Regions from separate parts of the Maridesulfovibrio spiralis genome, predicted to be linked through region 1. Evidence: riboswitches for the same ligand, from Rfam matches in the RefSeq annotation. Region 1 holds a riboswitch; each other region holds the start of a gene.
What was found. Region 1 has a riboswitch for cobalamin ahead of ACNI29_RS19890 (sirohydrochlorin cobaltochelatase). Riboswitches for the same ligand answer to the same signal wherever they lie in the genome.

Region 1 (7,506 bases):
GATTCCGCCCGGAGTGGCGAAAGATGTCGTCAGATTCTTGATTTTCAGGATAGGTGAGGTCATAGTTATGGAATCTCATACGCTGAATTTGTTAATTCAGCACAGATTTATATAATGAGAGCTTTAAAACCCTCAGGGATTCCAAAGGGTATTATCCCCTTTGGCCGCCGGAGGCGAAATCTTTTGATAGAAAGCGCGAAGCGCATCAACTAATTCTTAATTGAGAATATCAGAAAATACAATCGACTTTGGAGTACGATAAGTGAATAAAATTGCTGTAATCGGTGGCGGACTGGCCGGGTGTGAATGTGCTATGCAGCTTGCGAAGGCTGAAATTCAGGTAACTCTTTATGAAATGAAGCCAGATAAATATTCCGAGGCCCACCACCTGCCCGGTCTGGCTGAACTGGTCTGTTCCAACTCTCTGCGTTCCGGTGAACTGAACACCGCTATCGGGGTGCTTAAAAAAGAGATGGAAGCCCTCGATTCCGTGCTCATGAGAGCTGCCATGAATGCTCGCGTTCCTGCTGGGTCCGCATTGGCCGTTGACCGTGAGGTCTTTTCCAGACTGGTTACCGAAGAAATTGAACAGAACGAATTTATCTCCGTTGTCCGCAAGGAAATCAGCTCCCTTGATGATCCTGAACTTGCCGACTTCGATAAAGTTGTTGTCTGTGCCGGGCCGCTTGCCTCCGAAGGCTTGACCGAAAGCCTGATCTCCAAAATCGGCGAACAGCGTTTATATTTTTATGATGCCATCGCGCCTATAGTCAGCCGTGACTCCGTGAACATGGACGTGGCATTCTTCGGTTCCCGCTACAAGCCCGAAGATGATGATTACCTGAACTGTCCCATGACCGAAGAACAGTATAATTCTTTCATTAAGGAACTCAAGGAAGGGGAGCGCGTTGTGCCCCGTGAGTTCGAAAAGGAAATTCACTTCGAAGGTTGTCTGCCCATTGAGGAAATGGCCGACCGTGGTGAAAAAACCCTCTCCTTCGGGCCTCTGAAGCCTGTTGGTCTGATTGATCCGCGCACAGAAGAACAGGCCCATGCCGTTGTTCAGTTGCGCGCTGAGAATAAAGATAAGACCGCCTTCAACCTTGTAGGCTTCCAGACAAAACTCAAGTACCCGGAACAGAAACGTATTTTTCGCATGATTCCCGGACTTGAAGATGTGGAATTTCTGCGCATGGGTTCCATTCATCGCAACACCTATGTCAACGCTCCCGAAGTGTTGGACGAGACACTGGCTCTTAAAGCCGATTCCCGTATCCATCTCGCCGGGCAGATTACCGGTGTTGAGGGATATCTTGAATCCGCTGCTTGCGGTCTCTGGGTAGGGCGCATGCTTGCTGAACAGGCCAAAGGTAAGGAACTCCCTGCACCGCCGCCGGAAACTTCCATGGGTGCATTGCTTGGGCATCTGCGTGAAAAGAAAAAGAATTTCCAGCCCTCCAACGTCCAGTTCGGACTAATGCCCGCGCTCAATAAACGCGCACCCAAACGTGTCCGCAAAGAACTCTACGGCAAACGGGCCATGGAGATGTTTGAGGCTTGGTTAGAAAACAATATAGAAAAATAGACCTTTAAGCTTACTACGCGAAGCTTGGTAAAAGGTTTTGGGATTCTTAAACCCTTTTGCAAAAGGGTTTAAGGCTCCCGGCAGGGTCGCCGAAGGCATCTTTTCATGACAAACAAACAACATCCTTTTGAAATAAATCCGAACCGGACATTGCTGACTCTGGCAATTCCGGTTCTTTTTTCCATGGTAGCGGAGCCTCTGACAGGGCTGGTGGACACAGCTTTTGTTGCCAAGCTGGGACCTGAACCGTTGGCATCACTTGGCATCGGGACCATTGTGTTTTCATCCGTGTTCTGGGTTTTCGGATTTTTAGGAATCGGCACACAGACTGAGGTTTCGCACGCACTGGGCAAGGGTGATCTGGAACGGGCTTCTTCCCTTGGCTGGATGGCTGCGGGCATTTCCGCTGTACTGGGTGTAGTTCTGGCCTTACTGGTTTCTCCGTTTCTGGGAAACATCGCGGCTCTTATGGGCGGTGACGGCGCTGTGCGTGATCTGGCTGTTGATTACATGCGCTATCGGTTGCTGGGTGCTCCGGCAGTGCTGGTGGTACTGGCCTGCTTCGGCTCATTGCGCGGTTATCAGGATATGCGTTCCCCACTTTGGATTGCGGTGGGTATGAACGTCATTAACGTTGTGCTCGATTGGTGTCTGGTCTTCGGCAAAGGACCGTTCCCGGTTATGGGCGTGGGCGGGGCAGCTTTGGCTAGTGCAATCAGCCAGTGGATCGGTGCGGTCTGGGCGGTGCTGGTAGTGCGCAAGCATTACGGATTCAATACCGGATTCAGTCTTGCGGATGCACGGCGGTTGTTCGTGATCGGTGGTGATATGTTTGTGCGGACCGGATGTGTATGCCTGTTTTTGCTGCTCTGTACCCGGTTTGCAACCAAGGCCGGGGCGGAATCAGGAGCTGCGCATCAGGCTATCCGCCAGTTTTTTGTTTTTCTGGCCCTTTTTCTGGATGCATTTGCCATCAGCGGACAATCGCTGGTGGGCTACTTTGTGGGCCGTGCTGACAGGAGGACCGCCCGTAAAGTTGCCGCACTTGTCTGTAAGTGGAGCTTTGCAACCGGGGTGTTGCTGACCGTCGGCATGTATCTGGGGCAACAGCCTGTAGCATGGTTGCTGGTCCCGGAAGAGGCGGCAATGGTTTTTGCCCCGGCATGGCTGGCTGTAACTTTTTTGCAGCCCATAAATTCACTTTCCTTTGCCACAGATGGAATCCATTTGGGAACTGGTGACTTCCGCTATTTGCGTAATGCCATGCTCGCGGCGGTGCTGACCAGCTCGGCAGTTCTGTTTGTGGTAGACTGGTTGCATCCGCAGCATATGCTGTTCTGGATCTGGATTGTGGCCGGATTGTGGACTTCTTTGCGAGCTGTATTCGGTATGATCCGTATCTGGCCGGGGATCGGGAACGGCCCGTTGGCTGTGGATCGTGATTGACAATGTATGTGAACAATCATATCAAGCTTTTGCCTGAGGTGCTCTCACGAGCTTAATAGGGAATCCCGTGTAAATCGGGAACGGACCCGCCGCCGTGAGTCCTGTTGATAATTTCATCCCGTGGATCGGATTAATTCCGGTCCGGCACGCCACTGAATCAATATTTGGGAAGGCTGGATGGAATGGGACGAGTCGGAAGACCTGCCCGGGTGCAAATCACGATCATTCTGACGGATAACGGGGCTTTTAACTGTCAGAAATTACTACGCATACCCTTGGTCTGTGTGGTTTTACCATTCCCAAGCCCCCCAAATTTGAGGAGACTGTTATGCAGTGTCGCTTTGGGGACAAATTCAAATTCATCCCCGCATTTCTTCTGGTTTGTTGTCTGCTGATTCCTTCACTTGCCATGGCCGGACACGGTGAAGCAAAAACTGTCAAAAAAGGTATTATGCTGGCTGCTTTCGGTTCCAGCATGCCACAAGCTCAGGCTTCCTTTGATGCCATTGATGCAGCTGTGAAAAAAGCTTTCCCCGGTGTTCCGGTTTACTGGTCCTATTCTTCCGCTATCATCAGAAATGTGTTGGCTAAAGAAGGCCGTAGTGTGGATTCCCCGGCAATGGCTATGACCAAAATGATGGATGCCGGATTCACTCACGTTGCTGTGCAGTCGTTGCACACCATTCCCGGTGAAGAGTATTTCGGAATAGTTGAAACAGTTGAGGCTTTCGAAGGCATGCCCAAAGGCATGAGCAGGGTTACCGTCGGTAAGCCTCTGCTTTACTCCGACAAAGACATGCTGCGCACCGTTGATGCCATTGTTGCCAACATCCCTAAAGACCGTAAGGCTGAGGATGCGGTTGTACTCATGGGTCACGGAACCCACCATGCTGCAAATATTTATTATCCCGCTTCCCAGAACTACTTCTCCAAAGTTGACCCCAAGATCTTCGTTGGTACTGTAGAAGGCGCACCTTCCCTTGATGATGTGAAAGTCCTGCTCAAGAAAAGCAAGGCTGAAAAAGTTTATCTCATGCCTTACATGTCCGTAGCAGGCGACCACGCCCGCAATGATATGGCCGGTGATGAAGATGATTCATGGAAGTCCGAGCTGACTAAGGAAGGCTACAAATGCGTGCCTGTACTCAAGGGTACTGCTGAATTTCCGCAGGTTGTGGATATCTGGGTTGACCATCTCAAGGTTGCTTTCAAGCACCTTGGTGATCATTAATTAAAATCAGGCGGTGATGATGGCATTTATTGGTAATAGAAGGGCGCAGGCTGTTTTGGTTCTGTCTCTGCTCGTGCCTGTTTCCATCTTTGCCGCCTGTCTTTTCGGGGCTTATGGAACTGATCCCGCGCAGGTGCTGGCGGTTTTTAAATCCGTCCTCGGCATCGGGACGCAGAAGGTTGATCAGGCCCTGTCTTTTATCGTTATTGATCTGCGGCTCAGCCGGGTCTGCCTTTCATTTCTGGTAGGCATGTCGCTGGCTGTAGCCGGGACTGTTTATCAGGGCATCCTGCGCAACCCGCTGGCAGATCCGTTTACTTTAGGGGTGAGCAGCGGGGCGGCTTTCGGGGCCAGTCTGGCTATTTTTTCCGGCTCGACCATGCTCGGTGCGGAACTCTGGTCCAGATTCGGGAATCTGTTCCTGCCTCTGGCGGCCCTTGCCGGAGCAATGGCCGCGCTAGGTGCGGTGCTCGTGCTGGGGCGTATCGGCGGCAGACTGCGCCGTGAAACGATGGTCCTTGCCGGGATTGTGGTGGCGACCTTTCTTTCCGCGCTGATTTCCCTGCTCAAATCCCTTGATGAGGAGTCAGTAACGTCAATTGTCTTTTGGATCATGGGTAGTTTTCAAGGACGCGGCTGGTCGCATTTGCAGCTGTTCCTGCCGTATTTTATCGCCGGCTTGATTCCGCTGGTCTATTATTCCCGCGAGTTGGATATCCTTTCGCTGGGTGAGACTCAGGCCCGTCATCTGGGCATGGACGTCTCCCGCGTGCGCATGGCTTTGCTGGTCGGTTCCGGTTTGCTGACCGGGGCGGCGGTGGCGGTTTCCGGGATAATCGGATTTGTGGGGCTAATTGTCCCGCATCTGGTGCGCATGTTTCAGGGAGCGGAGCACAGGCCGCTGCTGATTTCCTCCTCATTGCTGGGAGGTCTGCTGCTGGTCTGGTCCGATGTCATTGCCCGTTCTCTGCTTTCCGGTGGCGAGGAGCTTCCGGTTGGTGTGGTTACGGCCCTGCTCGGCGGTCCGTTCTTCTGCATTGTGCTGCGTTCCGGTTTTAACAGCGGAGGAGGCTCCGCATGATCAGGATCAGGAACTTGAAAGCCGGATACGCCGGACGCGAAGTCCTGCACGGCCTTAATCTGGAGTTTCCGTCAGGCTCCATGACCGCAATCCTCGGGCCGAACGGCAGCGGCAAGACGACCCTTGTTTCATCAATTTCAGGTGTCCTTACCCCTCTTGAAGGTTCAATTGAAATTGAGGGCAGGGCTGTGGATGTTTACCGTCCCCGTGAACTGGCCGGGATAATGGCTGTGCTGCCGCAGCGTGTGGACCCGGCTTTTGGGCTGACCGTTAGATCCATGGTTATGATGGGCCGCTATGCACATGGTTCCGGCTTTTTCGGTTATGATGCAGCGGATGAAGAAATTTGCGCTGAAGCCATTCAACGGGTCGGCATCAGCCATCTTGAGGATCGTTCTGTTGCCGAGCTTTCAGGAGGTGAATTCCAGAGGGTGCTCATGGCCCGGACTGTTGCGCAGCAGGCCCGGATCATGGTGCTGGACGAAGCCTCTTCCGGTGTTGATGTGGCTGGTAAAATTGAGCTTTTCGACCTGCTTAAAAAAATGAACAAAGAGGGAGCAACAATCGTCTGCGTGATTCACGATCTTAATCTGGCGGCTCTTTACTTTGATCGGCTGGTTTTCCTGTCCAAAGGAAATCTGAAGCTGGACGGTTCTCCTGCAGAAGTAATTACAGAGGAAAATATTTCAAATGTTTACCAGACATCTGTTGCGGTTGTTGAGCATCCCCGGCTCCATGTTCCGCAGGTTCTTTTTTCTCCTGCTGATAATTAGTTTAGCAGGTAGCGCGCAGGCCGGGATTTCCATTACCGATGATTTCGGTAACGAAGTTGTGCTGCAGCGTCCGGCAAAGCGCATCGTGGCCTTGTACGGCTCTTTTAATGAGATTTTGTACGCAATGGATCTGGGAGACTGGCTGGTGGCCCGCACTGCTGCGGATCACTACCCGGAGCAGATAACCGCGCTGCCGTCCATCGGAACGCATATGCGGCCCAACCCGGAGCTGATCGTAGCTTTGCAGCCTGATTTAGTCTTGCAGATGGCCGGACGCTCTCAGGCGGCGACATCCCTTGAACCGCTACGTACACGGGGCATCCCTTGCGCCATGTTCAAGGTTGCCTCTTTTGACGAGATGTTTTCCATGATCCGCAGGCTTGGCGTACTTACCGGGGAACCGGGAGCAGCGGATAAATTGATTGCGTCAATGAATGCACGGCTGGATAAAGTGTTGCATAATCGTGCTGTTTCTGATTCCTTGCCGTCAGTTTTTTTTGAGATACGTTATCCCAATTTGTTGGCAGCGGGGCAGGGATCAATTGTGAATGACATTATCCGTCATGCCGGAGGCGTGAATTGCGTGACCAATAACAAGAAGATTGTGCGCATGGGTGAAGAAGAGCTGATGCGGATCAACCCGCAGAACTACGTCTACCAGACTGGACGCATGAATCCTTCTCCGGTCAAACCTGATGAGCGCAGTCATTTTAAGCTCATCGACGCGGTTCGCAGCAAAAGAATTTTGAAAGTGGATGAGTCGGTATTTTCCCGGCCCGGTCCCAGAAATGTGGAAGCCGTGGAGATTCTGGCGGACTTCCTTTTTAATACTAAAGAGAAATAAATGAGTAATTCTGGAAAAATATATGGCATCGGGGTCGGTCCCGGTGATTCCGACCTGCTGACTGTGCGCGCGGTGCGCGTGCTGGAAAAAGTTGATGTGGTCTTTGCCGCTTCTTCAACTAAAAATGAATATTCCCATTCCCTTGAAATTGCTTCAGAATTCGTGCGTGGTGATTGCGAGGTAGTCAAGCTCGGCTATCCCATGACCCGTGATAAAGATGTTCTGACCGCGGCTTGGGAAGAGAATTGCCGTACCGCACTGAAGTATCTTGAGGGCGGCAGGACTGCAGCTTTCCTGACCCTTGGCGATCCGCTGATTTATTCAACCTTCGGCTACATGATGCAGACCATGAAACGGCTCTATCCTGAAGTGGAATTCGATGTTGTGCCCGGGATAACATCCTATCAGGCTGCTGCGGCCAGATCACAGCAGGTGCTTGTGGAATCCGGTCAGAATCTGCTGCTGACCTCCGGTGTGGCTGATACTGCGAAGTTTGCTGAGTCATTGGATTCAGTCGATAACGCAGTAATCCTAAAAGCCTACCGC
Region 2 (7,506 bases), 760 kb from region 1:
CCCATTAGGTCGAGGCCGAATTCGACATTTTCATAGATGGTTTTGTGCGGCAGCAGGGCGAAGTTCTGGAAGACCATCCCCAGTTTCTTCTGACGCAGTTTACGCAGTTCCGGTCCGTCAAGCTTGGTTATGTCCACACCGTCAACCAGGATTGAACCGTCAGTCGGGTCAATGAGTCGGTTGATGCACCGGACAAGAGTTGACTTTCCGCTCCCGGAAAGGCCCATGATAACCAGCAGTTCTCCCTCGTTGGCAGAGAAGGAAGCCTGATTGACACCGACTCCCAATCCGGTTTCGTTGAATATGGTTTCTTTATCCAGTCCTTCGCGAACTAATTTTAATCCTTTTTGCGGATTTGATCCGAATATTTTTGTAACACTGTCGACAACTAATTTTTTCATTTAAAATTTTACTCAATGAGGTGTTGTTTAATTTAAAAAGACAAAAAAATGGTAACATAGACAAAGCATTTGTCAAATTTGTGTAAGTTAGTAATAGTGATGCATTTTGATCTGTTGTTTTGTTGTGAGCGAAGTGTCATAAAGATGAAAAGATGTTGTTTTTTTAAAAAATAAAAAATAAAAAAAATACAACATCGATTTTGATCTTGCGTTGATGTTTTGCATTTATAATTTAATGTAATGCATCAGTATGTGCTATGTTTTTTTAGTTTTGTATTGAAAAGTCAGGGTGTGATTTTTGTAATCAAAAAAATGGGATATAGATTGGGCAATCAAAGTAAAAGAGCTGCAACTATTGTTGCAGCTCTTTTACTTAATGATGTTGAAAGACAGGTTTGTCGCAAAATTATCCGCAGGTTGTGTACCCGCAGGCTTTACATATTTTGCAGCCCCCTTCGGGGACGTATGCTTTTTTGCTACATTCAGGGCAGGGGTCTCCAAGACCTTTGGAAACGATGGTCTGGTCGTCCATGTCCAGCGATATGTATTGGCGCAGGATGCGCGAGATTATCGCGGCGGCGTCAATGATGTTGTAACTTGAACGGTCAAGCTGGGTCAGGATGCGGTCTATAGGTATACCGACGCGCAGCAGCATACTGGTCAGGCGGGTGATGGTTTCCCAAAGGGAGTATTTCTCCTGAAATACCTGCTCGTTATAGAAACCGTCTCCTGTTACACCTGCTTCTTTCGGAAGTTTGACGAATATTTCAATGGGGTTCCCGGAGTCATCAAGGGATACTATGATGTACATTTTGGACCCTTTCCACATGACCCTGTGCCGTTCGGCGCGCTCAATGTCGCCAAGCTCCCGTTCGACCAGAGTCGGGTTCTGTCCTTTCATAGTCGGATTGGATTCTTTGGAGTCTTCTTTTTTGCTTAGTACGCCTTTTTTGCAGCCGTTACGGAATACGGTCACGCCTTTGAGTCCGTTTTTCCATGATTCAAGATAAATCTGGAAAATGGTTTCCTTGGGGGTGTCCTCGGCGAGGTTGATTGTCGAGGATATGGAGCTGTCGGTGTACTGCTGGATTGCTGACTGCATGCGGATGCGGTCCATGTAGTCCAGTTCGTCAGCCTGAACGTAGTTCAGTTTTTCTTTCAGCTGCTGGGCGGTGTATTTTCCGAAAAGATGTTCCTGATTTGTCTCAAGCATCCATTTCAGCGGAGGCATGTGGATGAATTCAAAGACCTTCCCGGCTTCAAGTCTTGTTTCGCGGGCATAGCTGAACATGAAAACAGGCTCAATTCCTGAGGTGCAGTTGTCGGACATGATGGAAATGGAACCTGAAGGACCGACTGTGTTGAAAGCTGTGTGGCGCAATCCGGTTTTCAAGATTTTCTTTTGCAGCTTTTTGGGCAGGCCGAGATTTGTGATGTACGGGCATTCCAGAAAGCGTTTGCGAGCTTCAGGGTCCTGCAGAGCTTCAACTTCACCAAACCGTTCGGAAATGTCGGCACTGACGGAGATTTCAGTAATGGCCTTGTCGCGCATGATTTCTTTGATGAAATTCACTGATTCATCGCTTCCGTAGCGCATTCCGAGCATGGCCAGCATGTCACCTAGTCCGGTGAACTCAATGCCGATCCTTTTCCCGTACTTGTCAGCATCCCGATGTTTTTGCAGGGGGTGTTTGTCCATGTTGAGGTCGGACATGGTATCCATGAAAGTCATGGTCCGGGTCAGATCGTCGTGGAAGAGTTCGGTGTCGAAGCGGGCTTCTTTAGTGAACGGGTTGACCACGTAACGGTAGAGGACCATTGCGCCCAGCAGGCAGTTACTCCAATAGCCGAGAGCCTGTTCGCCGCAGGGGTTGGTGGACATGGGCTTGAGACGCAGCGGATCAATGTAGGTACCGGGGGTGTTGCGCTGGGTGGTATCCTGATAAAGGATGCCCGGATCACCGGATTTCCATGCGGATTCACTGATTTCGTCAAGTAGTTTCCGTGCGCTAACGGTCGTGTATTCTTTAAGGGGTAGGCCTAGTTCCTTCCAGCGACTGTAATCTCCGTCCCAGAGATGGTTGTAGACGGATTTGACCGGATCAAAAATGTCGGAAGTTTCATTGCGCCTTCTGGAGAGACTGAAAGTGAGAGTGTCTTCAGTGGGCGGTGTTTTGCCGTCGCTGGAAGGCAGGTCGGGCTGAACCTTGAGCTGATGACTGGCGGAATCGGTATCGACTACTTTGTAGATTATTTCGGCTTCAATTCGGTCGCCGGTCTGCGGTTCCAGTGCTTCGTATACTTCAGGCAGCAGTTGCAGGGTGGATTCATCTATGATTATGCCGCTGATTTTGAATTTGTCCGGGAAAATAAATGTCCAGTCTTTATCTTCTTCTACCGCCTGCATGAATTCGTCAGTAACTTTGAGGCTGATGTTAGCGCCGAATACGTCCTGAATTTTTCCAGTCAGGGAGTCCACTCCGAAGATTTCTTCAGGTTTACTTTTGCACCAGATAAAGCGTTGGGTTTCAGGGTGTCTGATGTCAAGGGAGATCATCAGCGCGCCGCGGCGTCCGTTCTGTCCGATAGTGTTGGTCAATTCGCTGAACAGGGGCATGAAGCTTACAGCACCTGAAGAAGTGACCGCAGCATTGTTAACCGGGTCCCCTGAAGGGCGCAGGATGGTGATGTCGATGCCGCTGCCGCCACGGTAGGAGTAGGTGCGGGCAAGTTTTTTCTGGGCTTCGAAGATGCCTTCCAGAGAATCAGATTCAATCTTGGCCAGATAGCAGTTGCTGAGTGAGCATTTGGCATAATCATTCCCAAGACCGGAAAGGATGGAACCGGCGGGGATGAAACGCCCGGACTGTAGCATTTCACAGACCTGCTCGTTTTCGTTGTTTTCAAATCTGGAGTGTTTCAGAAATTCGCGGCAAAGCCTGTGTTTTACGTCATTGAAAGAGTGTTCCTGGAGGCGTCCTTTAGGGTCGCGGATCTGGTATTTTTTGGAACTTACGGTTTCCTGAAAGCGGTTGTGTTCTTCCAGTGCCATTTTAGCTGATTCTCGGGTGATAACAGATTGTTCAGTCATTGCAGTGAAAATCCTTTAGAGGGCTTTTCGGCCCTGAAGTCAAAAAAATCACAAATATAAAGCAAATGGTACTTCAAAAAGAAATCCATTTGTCGCTAAAAAAGCTCCCGGCTGGAGCTTATGTTCTGTGACTTGCAGTGCAGGAGGCCCAGAAGGCTATTCCTGAATTTTGAGAAGAAGAGATACTATCTGGGTAGATATGCTTCAGGCAGGGGTGCTGGCTTTTCCCGGCCCCGGCTAAAGGGTCAGGAATCACAGCGGCAGAACCGCCCCGTATTCTAAACGGGTTCCCTGTTTTGATGCAAACCTGAAGTAAAAAACAACAGCAAAAATCTTAACAAACTCTAAATTGCGGTCAATAATTATTTGGCTCTTCTGTTGAAAAAGAGGCTTAGCCCAACGGGGAGTAGGGGTGAGCCGTTGCGGAGGGTTTGAAAAGCAAAAAGCCGCAACTTTCGTTGCGGCTTTTCAGAAATATGGTGCCGAAGAGAAGACTCGAACTTCCACGGAGAAACCTCCACTAGACCCTGAACCTAGCGTGTCTACCAATTCCACCACTTCGGCACGGCGAAGAACTGTTTATAAATATCGCGTATGAATTGCAAGCTTTTTTTTTACAAAAAATCAATTTTTATGAAAATAATTTAAAATTCAGATGCTTGAAAAATAGCTTGCCCGTAATCCCAGTCCTTGTACAGAGCGGGATTACGGGCACATCCGGGTAGGTATATCCATCGTTCGGGAGCCGGACAAGCACCTGAACGATATTGACTAAAATTACTTCCTGAAATCTATAGGTACGTAATTTCTCGGAGTTTCGCCAGTGTAAATCTGCCTTGGACGGTTAATTCTTGCATTGGGGTTGGTATAATCTTCATACCAGTGTGCAATCCAGCCGGGCATGCGGCCGATTGCGAACATAACCGGGAACATGGCTACCGGAATGCCCAGCGCACGCAGAATGATACCGGAATAGAAGTCTACGTTGGGGTAGAGCTTGCGTTCAACAAAGTAATCATCGGAAAGGGCGCGTTCTTCAAGAGTCATGGCGATATCCAGAAGTTCGTCGCTGAAACCGTGCTGGAGCAGGTCGTGGGTTGCTTTCTTGAGAATTTTCGCGCGTGGGTCGAAGCTTTTGTAGATGCGGTGTCCGAAGCCCATGAGACGGCATTCTTTTTTCTTAACCTTCTCGATATACTCATCAATGGTGTAGTCTCCATTGTTGATGGTTTCGAGCATGTCGATTACCGCAGCGTTTGCACCACCGTGCAGGGGCCCCCAAAGGGCGCAGATGCCGGAAGATACGGAAGCGAAGATGTTAGCCTGTGTGGAGCCGACCATCCTTACTGTGGAGGTGGAGCAGTTCTGCTCGTGGTCCGCGTGTAACTGGAAAATGAGCGAAAGAGCCTTAACCGCTTCGATGGGCGGATCATACTGCTTGTAGGGGATGGAAAACATCATGTGCAGAAAGTTGTGGCAGTAGCTCAGTTCCGGGTCGGGATAAACAAAGGGCCGCCCGATGGATTTGCGGTATGAAAATGCCGCGATGGTACGCACTTTTGATATGATTTTACCCACTGCGAGGAAAAATTCGGACTTGTCGGTGATGTCATTGAGGTCCGGGTTGTGGCTGCCCAGCGCGTTGATAACTGCGGAAAGGATCGCCATGGGCTGGTTGCGGTGGGCCGGGAAACCTTCAAAGTGGTGACGCAGGTCTTCGTGAATCAGTTCTTCTGCGGTCAGCAGGGCTGAAAAACGGGCTAAGTCTTCTTTGAGAGGCAGTTCCCCGAAAATGAGAAGCCATGCTGTTTCTATGAATTTACCATGTTCGGCGAGATCTTCGATGGGGTATCCACGGTAACGCAGGATGCCTTTTTCCCCATCAACAAAAGTGATGTTACTGGTACAGGAGCCGGTGTTTCCATAGCCGGGATCATAGGTGATCAATCCGCTCTGGGCTCGGAGTTTGGTGATGTCGATACCTGTTTCGCCTTCCGTGCCGTGGATAACGGGCAGCTCATATTCTTTGCCGTCATACTTAAGGATCGCAGTGTCTTTATCGCTCATGTGTGCTCCTTCTGTTAAGTGTCTGTGCGCGCTATGGGATATTCTCTGTTTTTGGGCAAATAGCCAGAGCAATCAAAAGGAAGGTTACGCATTATTTCATAGTGCGTAGACCAGCCAGATGCCTGGTTTTGCAGTCCGGTCCCAAGGGGTGTTCCTTGTTGATCCGGATATGTAAGCGGGCAGAAATGTGATTTCTTTCGGACTGGAACCGGGGTTGGGATTCCCTTACCAGTGTAAATGGTTGTACGGCGTCTTACAGGGGAAACAGCGAACGCTATTCCCCGATGTTGTAAAGTTATTTACCCAAAATCAGCTGGAAAGTCCAGTGGTGCTGGCAGTATAATCTTCCTGCGATAAGGGGTAGCTCTGTATAAAATTCAGTAATAACGGACTTTAATTGAACTCCTATCATGTATCCAGCTTGTACTGAACCGAATATTTGCGCATGCGGTTATGAATAGTTCCTCGGCTTACTCCGAGTATTTTGGCGGCCTTGCTTTTGTTGCCCCCCGCTTGGTTGAGGGCATTGATCAGTTCCTGTTTTTCGTCGGGTTCTATTTGTAAATCAGAGGGTTCCGGGCATATGCATTTTATTTCTGTCTCGACGATTTGGGGTGGTAGGTGTTCAGGCATAATCGGGCCGCTATCTTTGACTACCGATGCGTATTCCAGAGCGCTTTTCAGTTCGCGGACGTTTCCGGGCCAGTCATATTCCATGAGTTTACGCATGGCTTCCGGCGCCGGACCTTCTCCTGTTTTAAGGTGCTCATTTTGTTGGATGAAATGATCCAGCAGAAGTGGCAGGTCTTCCTTGCGTTCCCGAAGCGGAGGCAGGTGGACCGGGATAACGTTTATGCGGAAAAAGAAGTCTTCGCGGAATTGCTGTTCGCGCACCAATTGGTGCAGGTTTTGATTAGTGGCGGTTATCAGCCGGGCATCCATATTCAGTTTTATATTCTCACCGACTCGCTCGAAAGACCGGGTTTCCAGCACCCGCAGCAGTTTGACCTGAATGGGCAGCGGCACATCCCCTATTTCATCCAGAAAGATTGATCCGTCGGCTGCTTCCTCGAAACGGCCCTGTCTATGGCGGTATGCCCCGGTGAAGGCTCCTTTCACATGTCCGAAAAGCTCACTTTCCAGCAGAGATTCATTCAGCGCGGCACAGTTCAGCTGCACAAAAGGCTTGCTGTTGCGCGGACTCATTTCGTGTATTGCCTGTGCAGCCAGTTCCTTTCCAGTACCGGATTCGCCGTAAATTATGACCGGGGCGTCGGAGCGGGCGGCCTTGCCGAGCAGGGTGTATACCTTCTGCATGACCGGGGAATTGCCTACAAAACCGCAGAAACCGTGCCCTTCATGCTCCAACTTGCGTGATAGTTCGCGGATTTTGAGTTCCTTGCGATCTAGTTCACTGATGTCGGTAATAGTTTCAACCGCGCCGAGAATACTCCCGTCGTCATTCATAAGCAGGGAAGCATTTTTGAGTACATGCAGGTAGTTGCCGTTTTTACTGATAATGTGACAGTTCTTTCGGTTCTCTTTGCGCTTCTTGAAGAGTCCGCACCAATGCTGTTTACCTTCTGCCCGTGAGATTTTGCAGGCATCGCAGCCCAGCACGGAGCAGGGTTTGTTAAGCAGCTCGTTTTTGGTGAAACCGGTCATGCGCAGCAGGGCTTCGTTAACCTTCATGATTGTTCCGTTCGGGCGGACAATTATCAGCCCGTCGTTCATGGTGTCGATTACTTCTCTTAGATAAAGGTCTATGTCCTGTTCGGTCATGATTATACTCAGTGTTCAATAAATGTTTAACTGTTCAAATTGATGCCATTATTTGAACATATGTTTAAACACTTGTCCAAGTTTGTTTGTCCTGATGATTCCGTCCATCCCCGTCATCATGAATATAATTCTATGAATGCTAGCCATTATTCATGTAATTGTGAT
Region 3 (7,506 bases), 2.1 Mb from region 1:
GACGATCCGGGTTTGCTTGCACAGAATCTTTCCAAATCCATAGATGATCTGAATGAACTGGCAGCCAAGAGGCATGTTTCAGCAATCATGCTCAACAAGCCTCTTGGATTTCAGGAAATGGCTAAGGATTTTATTCTTTATAAAGATGCAGCCAGCGGTTCCGGTTTGATTGTCGATATTGAAAAGCTGATGGGCATTGATCCGGATTCGAGCATGGGGGCTTCCTATCCACAGTTTGCCCCGCTGTTTTCCAAGGGGCGCGAGGCTAAGCTGTTCAATATAATTGTTGGATTGACCGGTGAATATCTAGATATTTTTAAATCCTACTACAACCTCAGCCTTAAGATGCAGAAATCCATGAAGGACATGGACAATGCCCGCATCGCGCTCATCGAACAGGAGTACACTATTCGCACGGCTCAGGTCGTAAGCTACAATGCTATGCAGGAGCGGGCTGTTTATGTCGTCAGCGGCTTGAGTGGGTTGGCTGCTTTGATCGGCGTGTTGCTCATTCTTGTCAGCCGCAGGATCATCATTAACCCTCTTCGCCGAATTATCGGGGAAATTGCCCGCACCAGCCGTGACATAGGTGCGGGAACTGCTGACCTGTCGTTCAGGGTGCGGCAGGAAGGAAATGGCGAACTGGGGGATCTGGCGGATTCGTTCAACGGGTTAATGCATGTAATTGAGAAGGATCGGGTCAAGGTTGAGCAGGCCACTGAGGCGGCTGAACGTGAAGCTTTGGCTGCCCATGATGCTTTGGAGGGACTGAATGAGGCCCAGAAGGAAGCGGAAAGTGCACGCAGGCAGGGGGTTCTTGATGTTGTGCGCAATCTTGAACAGATTGTCAGCGGGCTATCCGTAGCTTCTGATGAAATCAGCAACCATGTGGCGGATTCCAGCAGAAGGGCAAGGGAGCAGCAATTAAATCTTTCGGAATCAACTTCAGCCCTCGATCAGATGACCTGCTCCATTCAGGATGTTGCCCGTAGTTGCTCTGATGCTGTGGTCGGGGCCGGGGATGCCATGAATACGGCCAACCGCGGGGCTGAAATGACTGGGGAGGCCATTCGGTCTATCTTCAGTGTTAAAGAGCAAAGCGATAAACTTAAAGACAATCTTAATGATATGAATGTCCGGGTCGAGGACATCGGGCGGATCATGTCTGTTGTAAGTGATATTGCGGACCAGACCAACCTGTTGGCACTCAATGCGGCAATTGAGGCGGCCCGTGCCGGGGATGCCGGACGTGGTTTTGCCGTGGTGGCTGATGAAGTGCGCAAACTTGCTGAAAAGACCATGAATGCCACCAAGGATGTCAGCCTTGTGGTTGAGGCAATTCAAGACAGCTCTCATGCGAATGTTCAGAGTATGGAAGAGGCTGCAATGTCTGTACTGGATAGCACCCGCCTTGCTGAGCAGGCCGGGGACGCCCTCGGGGAAATTGTAAACCTCGTTGAAGGGGTTACCGGACAGGTTCAGAATATATCTGCAGCCGCTGAGCAGCAGTCAGTTTCATCGGATCAGATTAACTCCTCATCCCGAAAGATAAATCAGATGGCAGAGCTGACCACAAAATCCATGCAGAAATCAAATGATTCCGCAAAAGATCTATCCATTCTGGCCATGGAATTGCGTACATTGATTGATGGATTGCGCGAAGAGTGCCGCGCTGTTTAAGTCGATAATAAAAATTAAGCTGCTGTTACAGGCCTGCAAAAAAATATTTCAGCCGGGTATTTTTACCCGGCTGATTTTGTGGGAAAATAGCAGAGGATTTTGTTTCTAAATCAGTCTCTTAAGCTCTTTTGAACATCAAAAGAACAACTGTGGAAAACTTGTGTTCCACATGAGTTATGCCATGCGGCTCTAGGGCTGATAGGGTGTTCATTAAGAAATAGTCTAGAGAGTCTTGACCATATTTTTGAGTCTGGTAGACTGCTTTCAGTCGTCAGCACTTCAGGAGTTCGTTTGACGCTTTCTGAGCATTTGAAAACGAACAAGACGGGAACCCGGTTTGAATCCGGGGCGGTCCTGCCGCTGTCAGGGAGGCATTCTGTGCACAACCCCGAGCCAGCACCCCGGCCTGAAGCGTACCTGCCCGATGCCAGTCCTGTTTCATAAATTAAGGATGGCGTGATAGAGAGGCAGGTCAGTTCAATTTACCGGAATCCCTGTTTCTGACTTTTTTCCGGTTTCAAAAGTCCTGCAGGATGTGCCTTCCGGGCCACCTGCTCCAATTGCCACACCACCATAAGACACGGCTTGTCCGTGGGCTTGCAATCTGGGGAGGTTGCATCCTTTTCTGCGTTCTTTTTTTGGCGCGGCGGTGATGTGTGCGGACAAATTTTTAATCAGGTAGTTTAATGCCCAAACAAATTCTTAAGCGTGACGGATGTCTCGAGTCCTGGTCTACTGAGCGTATTTCTGAAGCTATTTTTAAAGCTCTCAAAGCAAGCGGTATCAAAGACCCCCTGCTGAGCAAGCGCCTTGGCCGCAAGGTTGAGCAGAAGCTTGCAGATGTTGATGTACCTGAACAGGAAATGGTTCAGGATATGGTACAGCTGGTACTCATGGAGAACCGTCTCTACTCTGTCGCTGAACGTTACATCATCTACCGCGAAAAGCGCCGCGAACTTCGCCGTCAGGATGAAACATACCTCGACATCGCCGGAACCATCGAAAGCTACCTCGACCGTTCCGACTGGCGGGTAAATGAAAACTCCAACATGGGGCATTCCTTTCAGGGACTGATGCTGCACATGTCCGGAGCTGTTCAAGCCCGTTACTGCCTTGAAAAGTACCCTGAGGAAATCAGGCTTGCCCACGAGCACGGCTATTTCCACATTCACGATCTTTCTTTCGGCCTTGCAGGATATTGCGCCGGCTGGTCCCTGCGTGACCTGCTTCTGGACGGTTTCGGCCTTAAAGGCCGTTGTTCTTCCGGTCCTGCCCGCCATTTTGATTCTATTACCGGGCAGATGGTCAACTTCCTCGGCACTCTGCAGAATGAATGGGCCGGAGCACAGGCTTTCAACAACGTTGATACCTATCTCGCGCCTTTCATCCGTTACGACGGTCTGGATTATGACCGCGTGAAGCAGATCGTGCAAAAGCTGATTTTCAATCTGAATACCACCTCCCGTTGGGGCGGCCAGAGTCCGTTCACCAACTTCACCTTTGATATGGTTCCGCCCAAGCACATCGCTAACGAGCCTGTCATCATCGGCGGTGAATTCCAGGATACCACTTACGGTGAGTATCAAGAAGAAATGGAGATGATCAACCGCGCCTTTGTTGAAGTCATGCTCGAAGGTGACTCCGACGGCCGTATCTTCTCTTTCCCGATTCCCACTTACAACGTTACCCCGGATTTTCCGTGGGAAAGCGAAGTTGGTGAATTGCTCCTGCAGATGACCGCTAAATACGGTGCTCCTTATTTCCAGAACTTCATCAACTCCGACCTCAATCCCGAGGACGTGCGTTCCATGTGCTGCCGTCTGCAGATGGACCTGCGTGAGATCCGCAAGAAAACCGGTGGCCTTTTCGGTGCCGGGGACCTGACCGGTTCCATCGGTGTTGTTACCCTTAACCTGCCCAAGCTGGCATATCTTGCTCAGGGTGAGGAAGATTTTCTCGACCTGATCACCGAGTACGCTACTCAGGCCAAGGATTCTTTGGAATACAAGCGTAAGCTGGTTTCCGCCAACTTTGAGAACGGTATGTTCCCCTTCTCCCAGCGTTACCTGAAGAACGGTTTCAAGGGCCATTTCTCCACCATCGGTCTCATCGGTGGTAATGAAGCCTGCCACAACCTGCTGGGTAAAGGTATTGATACCCCTTCCGGTTCACGCCTCATGCAGCGGGTTCTGCACCATCTGCGTGATCTGACCGTGCAGTTTCAGGAAGAAACCGGAAACCTCTTCAACCTTGAAGCTACTCCGGGTGAAGGAACCTGCTACCGTCTGGCAAAGATCGACAAGAATCTCTATGCCGATATCTACACCTCCGGTAGCGATACCCCTTACTATACCAACTCCACCCTGCTGCCCGTAGGTGCTACCGAGGACGTTGTTTATGCTCTCGAACACCAGAACGACCTGCAGACTCTGTATAATGGCGGAACCGTATTCCACTCCTTCCTCGGCGAAGCAGTGCCCGATACCACCGCACTTAAGAACTTCATCATTAAAGCTATGACAAATACCAAGATTCCTTACATCTCGGTGACTCCGACCTTCTCGGTCTGCGAGGAGCATGGTTATCTCTATGGCGAGCATTTCGAATGCCCTGACTGCGGAAAGGATGCCGAGGTTTATACCCGTATTGTCGGGTACTACCGTCCGGTAAACCGCTGGAACAAGGGTAAGCAGGAAGAGTATCGCGAAAGGACTGAATACAGCTACAATTCATGCGCATGCTAGAATTGATTCGGTTGAAGTAAACATATTGAAATGAAAAGTCCGGGGGAATCCAGTTTTCTCCCGGACTTTTTGCTGAGCATCATTTATATTATTTTGTAATTGCTTGCGTTAGCGGTTTTCAGGATGTAGATTTGGGTACTGACCGGAACCATTAACAGTTTATGAGTATGATACTATCAGCCAGCCAGTTACGCGCTCTGCGCCAGAGAAATGATGAGGAACTTCGCAAGGGAAGTTACGCCAAGCATGGCTACCCCGCGAATACTATTCAGGATTTGCTTCATACTGTTGAAGCATTGAAAAGTGAAAAGAAGAAGTGGAAGAAAGTTGCTCAAGAGCGCGGAGAACTGCTCAATAAGATGAACGGTTTATTGGAAGACTACAACAAATCAAAATAATAATAGAATAGAGCTGTCTCAGCCCACTCTGTGTTTTGCAGAGTGGGCTTTTTATATGGGAAATTCTGGCGGGTAGGGGGGCTATTATAAATGTTTGATTCTGATCCAAAAATAATATCATTTTGATCTAAAAACTAATTACCTCTTATCTTCATAATAAAGCAGGCGACTGTTAAATAAATCTAAGGGGTTCAGTAATGGGTTTTAAAAGTATAAACACCGGTCTTGGGATTATGATTGCGACAATTGTCATTGTTTCGGTTTCAGCATTTGTAATCGTGGTCAACTCTATGACCAATTCTGCTGTGATGGGGATTCAAGAACAGAACATGGAAGTTCTGAATAATAAGATAGTCGATGAGGTCGAAGGTTTTCTAAAGCAAACCCGTAGTACTTTACAGGCTTTTGCAGGCAACAATAATGTTCAGGACGGATTTGTGGATGGTGCTGCCGCAGAAGAGGCTGAGAAGCAGTTCCAGAATATGCTGAAGAATAATGACAAGATTGATATGCTGGGTGCATTCGATCTTAAAGGAAGCAGCGTGTTCGGTCTTAGAGCCAATGGGCAGAGTACCGCCGGGGCTGACCTGAGTTCGAGGCAATATGTACGTGAAATATTGAATGGCAGCCAGTTTGCTGTTTCAGATGTTCTAAAATCAGTTCTGGACGGCCGGATCATTGTCGTTATGGCTGTTCCGGTTCGAGGTGTGCAGGGACAGTTGCTTGGCGGCATTTTTATGGGCTTGGACTGGCAGCAGTATGCGCAGGAGATGATCGGTGATATTTCCATTGGTGAAGACGGTTATGCATATATTCTTGATAGTTCCGGGCGTATTATAGCACACAAAGTGAGTCAGAATCTTATTCTTAAAGATATTTCAAAATTCCAATTCGTAAAAGACAGCCTCGCTTCTTCCAAGGGTAAAACCGAATATGATTGGGAAGGGCGATCTAAAATTCAGTCTTTTCAGGTTGTCCCTTCTACCGGATGGGTGGTCTGCATGTCTGCTTATGTGTCTGACCTGACCCGTGCTGCTGTTGAAGAGCGTAATGTGCTTATCGGTATGGGGATTGTCATGGTCATCCTCCTTGTCAGCATAATTGTTTTTACTATCCGTAAGCAGGTTACCGGGCCTATGGCTGTTATCCGTGATTTTACCAGTGAGATTGCCCGAGGCAATTTCAAGGCAGAGCTTACCGGTAAATATGTTTGCGAACTCAAGGATCTTTCTGAAAATATTGATTTCATGGTGGCGGAACTTAAGAATAAGCTTGGCTTTTCCGATGGCGTTCTTAAAGGTCTGGTGTTGCCTTGCGCCATAGTTGGTCCCGAAGATAATATGCTCTGGGTTAACAATGAATTTTGTGAATTAATTGAGTCTAAATTTAATCCTGAGCAGGTTAAAGGCCTTACTTCCGGTGAGCTTATTTACGGTGACTCAGGTCGGGAAACGATTTCCTACCGGGCTATCAAAGAACAGCACCAAATCAAGACAGAAATTGATTTTCAGGTACCTTCCGGTCTGACCAAGCAGCTTATGATTTCGAGTACCCCATTTTACGATATGGATGGTGTTTTACTCGGTTCTGTTGCTGTTTGGATTGATATGACTGAAATACGTGAACAGCAGCGCATGATTGAAGAAAATAATATTATGATCTCTGAGGCCGCTGCCAGCGCTACGGAAGTTTCCAATCAGGTTTCCAGTTTTTCCGAGGCTCTTGCTGCGCAGGTCGAGCAGTCCAGCCGTGGTGCAGAGGAGCAGTCGGTCATGGCAAGTGAAGCCGCCACCGCCATGGATGAAATGAACTCAACTGTGTTTGAAGTTGCCCGTAACGCTTCCACCGCCGCTGAGCTGGCTGATGCGTCGCAGCAGAAAGCAGGGGAAGGCGAGCAGAAGGTGGAACAGGCTGTTGAGACCATTGTCCAGATCCGCGAGCAGTCCGACCAGATGCAGAAAGACATGGCTGATCTTGGTCAGCAGGCAGAAGGCATCGGTAATATCATGGGTGTGATCAGCGATATCGCGGACCAGACCAACCTGCTGGCTCTTAACGCAGCCATTGAGGCTGCCCGTGCCGGGGATGCCGGACGGGGGTTTGCTGTTGTTGCTGATGAAGTGCGTAAGCTCGCAGAATCCACCATGAACGCGACCAGCGAAGTCGGTGAATATATCAGCCGGATTCAGGAAAGTGCGAAAACCAATATCGCTAATACCGAGAAATCTACTAAGGCAATCGGGGAAGTGACCGAGCTTGTTAACCAGTCAGGAGACATTCTTACAGAGATTGTGGAAAAGGTTTCTGAAACAGCTGATCAGGTCCGGTCCATCGCCACTGCTTCGGAAGAGCAGTCCGCTGCCAGTGAACAGATCAGTCGCTCCACCGGACAGATTAATACCATCGCCGGGGAAACCGCACAGGCAATGAATGAGTCTGCTGAAGCTGTCAGCCGGATGTCTGAGCTTGCTAAAGAACTTGATGAGATTATCGGGCGTATGCAAGGGTAATTCTGCTTAGAATATTGTGAAAATGGGCTGTCCACGATGGGCAGCCTTTTTTATAGTTACTTTCAAGATTGTTTTTTTTGATCAGCATGTATAGTCTTTGGCCCTAAACAGTGGATTTTAGGAGATTTAAATGCTTAAAGGGCCGCTCTATTCTATAATGTCAGCTTTGGGGCT
Region 4 (7,506 bases), 770 kb from region 1:
ACGCACCGCAGGAGGATTGTTATCAGGCCCTGCGCGGATTGCGTTCCCTGCCGGTCCGGCTGAAACATCACGGGGAATCCGCACTTGAAATTGCCAAATGGCTGGAAGGGCACGAAATGGTCGAGGCGGTTATCCATCCGGCACTTGAAAGCCATCCCCAGCACAGTCTTTGGAAAAGGGATTTCACAGGTTCCAGCGGCCTGTTTTCTTTTACCCTGAAGGAAGAATACGAGGACATTGACCATGCTCCCTTTGTGGATGGTCTTGAACTCTTCAGTATCGGTTACAGCTGGGGCGGATTCAAGAGCCTGATTACCGGTGGTAAATTCGAACGAACCAACCATTTCGGCTACGAAGGCAAGACCATTTTCAGGCTGAATATAGGTCTGGAAGATGTGGAAGACCTGAAGGCAGATCTGGCTCAGGGACTGAATAGGCTGAAAGCATAGCTGATCGCGCTGCGTCCTAATCTTTATTTCAATTTGCAAAAGTCCTTAATATCTTAATGATATTAAGGGCTTTGTGTGTATATGTTCTGAAAATTTCGGTCCCTTATTAAAAGTTTATCTGACACCTGAAGGGACTCTCTGTGGGGCTGCAGGAGGCATCTTTTGCAAATAGCAGCGGAGCATTTTAATTTTTAGCAGCCTGCAAATAAACCATCTGTAATTCGGGGACGCCAACCTCTTCGGCCCAGTGCAGATAGAGTGATTTCAGGAAATTGCGGCGCAGTTGCGGGGCGGCTTCAATACGGTTTTTTATGGCCGCCTCGACATTCATTTCATTAATGACATTGTGCATGGTCTCTGCCCGGTTGATGATGCGGTGTTCGCGTTCGATTAATTCATTTCCCTGCCGGGCGATTCGTTCCCTTAGTTCGTCGTCATCCAGCAGCATGTTGAACTTTTCTATCAGATCAGCGGCATTGTTCGGTTCGTAAGTAACCAGATGAACCTCATCTTCAAAGAGATCAAAAAGTCCGTTGTCTATTTTGGGAGTCAGTAGGCATGAACCGCAGGCTAGAGCTTCGAAAACCCTGAAATTAAGGTCTCCTCGTTCAGCGATGTTGAGCACTACTTTTGCTCTTGGGAAAAGCTCCCTGAAGCGCCCCTTGGTGACGTGGAGCCCCGGAATTTTTTCGGCAACTTTATCAAGAAATATTTTTCTTTCGGGGGTCAGTTCGGCATCTACAGTGCCGACGAAAAGTAGATCCCATTCCTTTTCCATGTCAGCGGGCTGGTCATGATCCATTGCGATGGGGGGAAACCAGAGTATACGTGATTCTTTCAAGCGTGGCGAGAAGCGTTCAAGGTGGTCTTTCAGGCTGACAAGGCAGATGTCGAATCCTTGGGCGTAGAGGGGGTACCAGCTGTGGATGTGAGTGTCGATACAGTGGAAAATAGTCAGGCAGGGGAAATTCTCCACCCCGGCTATGGGCGGGGCTATGGATTTGTCTGCATAGATGACTGCGAACGGTTCAGTCCCGGTTTTGTCTACAATATCCTGCCAGGTTAAGACCTGTTGACCTTCAAGGGGAATGTGGACTGTTTTGTAGCCAAGTCTATCCATACCTTTACGGAAGAATATATTACCGACCCATGCGATTGTTTTATCTTTTTGCGTATTCACAAAAAAAAGATATCAATTAACAGGCCGCTTTGGAAGGGGTAGAGTTTTTTTGAATTATAAGTATCAGCGGATCATTTCTGATAGGTCAGCTGCCTCCAGCTCAAGGGCCGGGGTGAATTTTGCCCCGAAAAGAGTGTTTTCCTGCCAGACTGTGACAGCTTTCTGGCTGCTCAGGAATCCGATATTGTCATTAAAAATGCAGCCGCGAATAAAAATTTCATCATCCAGCCTGAGCCGTTTTAAGTCGTTGCCGGAGTTGATCCTGAATTTCATCCCGTCAGGGGATATGTTCAGTATGGTAATATCCAGATCTTTTTCGGATGCTGAGGCGGCAATATCACATTGCCGGAAGAACCCGTTTATGGAACCAAGGTCAATTCGTATGTTTTTTCGGCGATCGTCAAATCTGTTCATTTCTTTCCTCCCCGGAGAGAGGGAACAATATGATTGCAAAAAATACAAGTGAATTATTTTTTTGTGTATTTTTCAATATTGAGGCGTTGTTTCCTACTGATAAGGTCAAGTTTTGGCGCAGATTTCATTGTTTAAATATCTTGGTAATGTTCTTAACGTTTGTATTTGTTGATATTGTCTGGCTGGATTTATGCAATCTGCAGTGGTCTCGACGTAATATATTATTTATTAGTATGCTCGTACCGTTGGTCTGATTTCTTTTTGTGTAAAAAAGTTATGGAAACGGAAATGGCGTATAAATACGTAGTTGAGTGAGGCCTCTTTGTTTTGTGTCAGTATTGTGCATGGCTGGTCCGGTTCGGTATAGTGCAAAGTCTTCCGGGAGATTCGGAGATGATTTTATGATTGATTGAAAACGTTTTTAGTCTTGGCTAAAGGCGTTAAAAAAGTTAAGTAGTTAGCTGTAGGGAATTGTAATATGGAATTTAACGCGGCAGCCTACTTAGGTGTCCGTGACAAATAAAGTCAGGAGTTTGCGGTGAGGAAGTTATTAATTGTTTTTGCTTTGCTGGGAATGTTGCTTCCCGGTTGTGTGTACGTGAACATGGATGTCGAGAACAAACCTGTGCAAGGTACAGATTTCAGCAAGCTGAAGACTTTCTCATTTAAACATAAAAGTGAGTCCAAACAAGATCTTGAAGCTATTCTGCTTAATTCTGCAAAGCTTGAGCTTGAAGCCAAAGGTTTCCGTTATGATCCCGCAGCCCCGGATTTTCTTGTTGTGGTAAATTTCGGCTCCAAGGCATTTCTGGAAAGAGGCAGCACATATAAACGGGAAGCCTATGAATATGATTACATCAGCAAAACTTATTCTGACATAGGTGTGGTTAAGACTGCTGATGCCTCACGGGTGAATAATACCGTGCGGATTTATCTGATGACCCCTGAGAATGATGGCTTAAAGACCTATCTGTGGCGTGGAAAGGCTGCAAGTGATGATCAGGAAGGGCTTGAAGTTGTAGGACGTTGTCTGGTTAAAGGTGCTTTGATGAAATTTCCTGTCGGTGAAGGAAAGTTTCGTGAAAAGCTGAGTGTCAGAGATTGTGAATAGATTTTAAAAAAAATGATCGCCTTAAGTGGCGGTATGTATATTCAAAAGGCTGTGGGGTTTCCCGCAGCCTTTTTCTTGTTTTGGGACCTTTGTTTATAGGGAAGATTCCTTTCAAGGCTAATGAAAATTTCAATAGCTCTTGACTTGAGGGTCTAATAGTGTCATTTGTGCATCTCTATATAACAATATTTTTATATATTGAATTTGAGTTGTAAGGCCTGCAGGAAACGGAAGGCGGTGAAAGTCCGTCGCAGGCGCGCTGCTGTAACCGGATAAATTAAAGTGAATGGCTCTTGGTCACTGTGTAAAACGGGAAGGTCATGAGCTGTGCGTCAAAAAGAACCGGAAGCCAGAAGACGTCCTGCAGGATTAAGTGGCGGACCGCGCGAACAGGTCCGGGAAACAGGGAGATAATCCCGCCGTACTATGCGGACACTGTAAACATGGAGATTGTAAATGCTGACGCACACCTTGGGCTACCCCAGAATAGGTAGTAACCGTGAACTGAAGAAGAAACTTGAATCCTATTGGAGAGGCGAGGCCGGAGCTGATGATCTGGCCCTTACCGCCAAGAAACTTCGCGCACAGCACTGGGAAGACCAGAAACAGGCCGGAGTGGATATTCTCCCGGTAGGGGATTTTTCATACTACGATCATATGCTGGATAATTCCTTTCGTTTCGGCGTTATTCCGGAAAGATATAATATTGCCGGAAGAAGTGCCGTACTTGATGACTACTTCCGTATGGCACGTGGTGAGGCGGGGGAGAACGGTGTCGCTGCCATGGAAATGACCAAGTGGTTTGACACAAACTACCACTATCTTGTTCCTGAATTCAGCAAGGATCAGGAATTTATTCTCGCTGATGAATCCCTGCTGCAGCAGCTGGGTGAGGCTGTCGAACTTGGCCATAGGGCTAAGGCTGTACTTCCCGGTCCGCTCACTTTTCTGCTGCTTGGTAAATGCGCGAATGAGGAGTTCGACCGTCTGGACCTGCTGGAAAGACTGCTGCCTGTTTATGTGGAGCTGATTGAAAAGCTTTCCGGCAAATGCACATGGATTCAGTTTGATGAACCTGTGCTGGCTCTTGATCTAGATGATAAAGTGCGCAGACTTTTTGCTCCTGTGTACCGGACACTCAAGGAAGCAGCTGCCGATACCAAGGTTATGGTTGCCTCCTATTTCGGCGGCTTGGGCGAGAATCTTGAAGCCGCAGCCTATCTTCCTGTCGATGCTCTGCACGTTGATCTTGTGCGCGGCGGTACGGACCTTGAGCAGCTGCTTACAAAATTGGACAGCAGGTTGATGCTTTCCCTCGGCGTAGTTGATGGCCGTAATATTTGGCGCGCTGATCTTGATAGTGCTGTTGCCAGCGTGAAAACAGCGGTAACCGTGCTCGGCGACGAGCGGGTGCTGGTTGCCCCTTCCTGCTCACTTCTGCACGTGCCTTTCGATCTGGAGCTTGAAACTAAGCTGGATAGTGAAATCAAATCATGGATGGCTTTTGCCCGCCAGAAATGCGCGGAAATCAGGCTGGTCGCTGACGCAGCTTCAGGCCGTTGCGTGCAAGAAAAGCTGACCCGAAACCGTAGCATTCTCAAATCTCGCAAGAACAGCATCCGAGTTAATAATGCGCAGGTCTCAGCCAGACTGGCTGCCCTTAAGGATGAAGATTACAAGCGTGATTCTCTGTATCCCCAGCGTGTTGAAGCACAGCGTGAACTTGGCTTTCCTCTGTTGCCCACGACTACAATCGGATCTTTCCCTCAGACCCCTGAAGTTCGTTCCACCAGAAGCGGTTTCAAAAATGGACGTATCCAAAAGGCGGATTATGAAAACTTTATGCGCGGCTACATTGAAGATTGTATTCGCAGACAGGAAGAAATCGGCCTTGATGTTCTGGTTCACGGTGAGCCGGAACGTAACGACATGGTTGAGTACTTCGGCGAGAACTTTGACGGGTATTGCTTTACTTCCAATGGCTGGGTGCAGAGCTATGGCTCCCGTTGCGTAAAGCCTCCGGTTATTTTCGGTGATGTTTCACGGCCCGGCCCCATTACCGTCGACTGGATTAATTACGCACAGTCCCTTTCCGGACGTGAGGTCAAAGGTATGCTCACCGGTCCGGTTACCATTCTTTGCTGGAGCTTTGTGCGTGACGACCAGCCGCGTAGCGAAACCTGCCGCCAGATAGCACTGGCAGTTCGCGATGAGGTTGCTGATCTGGAACAGAGCGGAGTCAGGGTTATCCAGATTGATGAACCCGCTTTGCGTGAAGGCCTTCCGTTGCGCAAATCCGAACAGGCCGAGTATCTTAAATGGGCCTGCGAGTGCTTCCGGCTCTCCGCTTCATGCGTTGCGGACAGCACCCAGATTCATACCCATATGTGCTACTGCGAATTCGATGAAATCATGGATTCCATAGCCGCTCTCGATGCTGACGTGATCAGCATTGAAGCCAGTCGCAGCCGCATGGAGCTTCTGGGCAGTTTCAGGCAGTTCAGTTACCCCAACGAAGTCGGTCCCGGTGTTTATGACATCCACAGTCCGGCAATTCCGGCAGCGGATGATATGGTCCGCCTGCTGGAAAAAGCGCTGGAAGTTATCCCGGCGCAGCGACTTTGGGTAAACCCGGATTGTGGTCTTAAAACCCGTAAGTGGGATGAGGTTGTTCCGGCCCTTGAAAATATGGTTAATGCGGCTGAAAAAGTACGCCGTAAAATTAAATAGATAGTGATTAATAATTCTTCTCAGGCCGTGCCTGCGGTCCGGGAAGCAAGCATATTAAATGGAGAATTAAAAATGCAGGTGGCACAGAATATCAATGAAACAGGACAGTTTTTTTCCTTTGAATTTTTTCCTCCCAAGGACAAATCCACTTGGCCCAAGTTCATGAAAAGGGCTGAAAGACTGGCCGCTCTAAATCCTCTTTTCGCTTCGGTTACGTACGGTGCGGGCGGCAGCAGCCATGAAAATTCACTTGAAATATGCTCCTTGCTGAAAAAGGAAATGGGTGTTGATATTCTTGCTCATCTGACCTGCGTCGGAGCCAGCGAGACTTCCATCGACGGTTTTGTGGACAGTCTGGTTCAGGCCGGAGTTTCGGATATTCTGGCCCTTGGCGGTGATGGTGTCGGTGATGCTGGGGGTGCTGATAATAGTCGTTTTTTTCATGCTTCCGATCTGGTTGAATACGTGGACGGTAAATTCTCTGAGGTCGGCATAGGGGTAGCCGGATATCCCGGCGGCCATCCTGATTCCCCTTCTCTGGTCCGTGATCTTGAGTTCCATCATACCAAGCTTTCCAAGGGTGCGGACTTCACCATGACCCAGCTTTTCTTTGATAACAGGGTCTATTTTGACTATGTGGAGCGTTTAGCTGAGCTGGGTATTGAGCGTCCGGTGATTCCCGGCGTGCTGCCTATCCAGTCCTTGAGTTCCCTGCGCCGGATCATGTCCTTGTGCGGTGCGGCTATTCCCGGTGATCTTTATTGCGGTGTGGAAAAGGCATTCGATAAGGGTGGCGATGAAGCGGTTATGGCTTTCGGTTTTGATTTTGCCCGCAAGCAGATTGCCGACCTTCTGGATAAGGGAGCACCCGGCGTGCATATTTACAGCCTGAACCGGGCAGCCATGTGTGAAAGGTTGATTACTGATTTGAAGGGCGACGGATATTTTTGTTAACTTCTGATTCGCAAAGTCTTTACGTGAAAACGCCCCGTCAGCCGATAAGGTTGACGGGGCGTTTGTTTTGGATGGCTTACAGAAACCCTTTGAAAATTTCCGCGATCTTGGCGGCGGACTGAACCCTTTCCGGGCCGTTCTCAATAATGAAAGGCAGGATCTTGTCGGAATAATTGCCGAGTCCTGAGAGCAGGGTTTCACTGAGCCCCTTTGAGGAGGGTGAGGCAATGAAGTTTTTGATTTCAGAGTAAAGAGTCTTTGCTTCACCGATGGAGTTATTGCCTGTTGTATAGGCAGTGGAAGCGTGGTCGTAGACTTTCTTGGCTTTCTCAATACTGCCGGGAGTGGTGATGATTTCGGTCAGCTTGGAAGTCAGGGAAGGGCTTGTTGTTGCCGAGTCCAGACTTTCGGAAAAACCGACCAGACCGGCAAGTTTGCTGAAAGCGGACCCGGAATTGATGTCAGCAAGTTTGGAGGTCAGGGCGTTGCTTTCAGTCGGATTGATCATGCTCATGACTGTCGTCTGGGCACCGACAAGGTTATCAGTGGAATCGTAAAAACCGTCATAGACGCTTTTAGCCCGGTCGAGCAGGCTGGCACCTTCTGCCGCACTTTTAGCTGTTTCAGCTGATGAGGACAGGTCATTGAGGCTGAAGGCGGAAGCGGCG

Region 2: it holds a riboswitch for cobalamin, as region 1 does, so the genes downstream of both, ACNI29_RS03270 (adenosylcobalamin-dependent ribonucleoside-diphosphate reductase) here and ACNI29_RS19890 (sirohydrochlorin cobaltochelatase) in region 1, are expected to answer to the same signal.
Region 3: it holds a riboswitch for cobalamin, as region 1 does, so the genes downstream of both, ACNI29_RS09265 (ribonucleoside triphosphate reductase) here and ACNI29_RS19890 (sirohydrochlorin cobaltochelatase) in region 1, are expected to answer to the same signal.
Region 4: it holds a riboswitch for cobalamin, as region 1 does, so the genes downstream of both, metE (5-methyltetrahydropteroyltriglutamate--homocysteine S-methyltransferase) here and ACNI29_RS19890 (sirohydrochlorin cobaltochelatase) in region 1, are expected to answer to the same signal.

Annotation. Positions count from the first base shown of each region.
Region 1 is NZ_CP182344.1:4,425,085-4,432,590, reverse strand. Features, by position in the region: gene ACNI29_RS19905 (ABC transporter ATP-binding protein) at 1-63, opposite strand, end outside; gene trmFO (methylenetetrahydrofolate--tRNA-(uracil(54)-C(5))-methyltransferase (FADH(2)-oxidizing) TrmFO) at 263-1,585, shown strand; gene ACNI29_RS19895 (MATE family efflux transporter) at 1,691-3,031, shown strand; cobalamin riboswitch at 3,051-3,254, shown strand; gene ACNI29_RS19890 (sirohydrochlorin cobaltochelatase) at 3,360-4,262, shown strand; gene ACNI29_RS19885 (FecCD family ABC transporter permease) at 4,282-5,343, shown strand; gene ACNI29_RS19880 (ABC transporter ATP-binding protein) at 5,340-6,116, shown strand; gene ACNI29_RS19875 (ABC transporter substrate-binding protein) at 6,034-6,960, shown strand; gene cobI (precorrin-2 C(20)-methyltransferase) at 6,961-7,506, shown strand, end outside.
Region 2 is NZ_CP182344.1:697,380-704,885, reverse strand. Features, by position in the region: gene ACNI29_RS03275 (quaternary amine ABC transporter ATP-binding protein) at 1-401, opposite strand, end outside; gene ACNI29_RS03270 (adenosylcobalamin-dependent ribonucleoside-diphosphate reductase) at 808-3,492, opposite strand; cobalamin riboswitch at 3,683-3,818, opposite strand; tRNA gene ACNI29_RS03265 (tRNA-Leu) at 3,970-4,056, opposite strand; gene ACNI29_RS03260 (citrate synthase) at 4,270-5,559, opposite strand; gene ACNI29_RS03255 (sigma-54 interaction domain-containing protein) at 5,968-7,341, opposite strand.
Region 3 is NZ_CP182344.1:2,064,971-2,072,476, forward strand. Features, by position in the region: gene ACNI29_RS09260 (methyl-accepting chemotaxis protein) at 1-1,680, shown strand, start outside; cobalamin riboswitch at 1,945-2,104, shown strand; gene ACNI29_RS09265 (ribonucleoside triphosphate reductase) at 2,367-4,424, shown strand; gene ACNI29_RS09270 (hypothetical protein) at 4,592-4,822, shown strand; gene ACNI29_RS09275 (methyl-accepting chemotaxis protein) at 5,020-7,332, shown strand; gene ACNI29_RS09280 (DMT family transporter) at 7,463-7,506, shown strand, end outside.
Region 4 is NZ_CP182344.1:707,947-715,452, reverse strand. Features, by position in the region: gene metC (cystathionine beta-lyase) at 1-449, shown strand, start outside; gene ACNI29_RS03315 (glycosyltransferase family protein) at 634-1,629, opposite strand; gene ACNI29_RS03310 (pilus assembly protein PilZ) at 1,693-2,043, opposite strand; gene ACNI29_RS03305 (DUF4136 domain-containing protein) at 2,582-3,154, shown strand; cobalamin riboswitch at 3,351-3,534, shown strand; gene metE (5-methyltetrahydropteroyltriglutamate--homocysteine S-methyltransferase) at 3,611-5,884, shown strand; gene ACNI29_RS03295 (methylenetetrahydrofolate reductase) at 5,957-6,838, shown strand; gene ACNI29_RS03290 (hypothetical protein) at 6,915-7,506, opposite strand, start outside.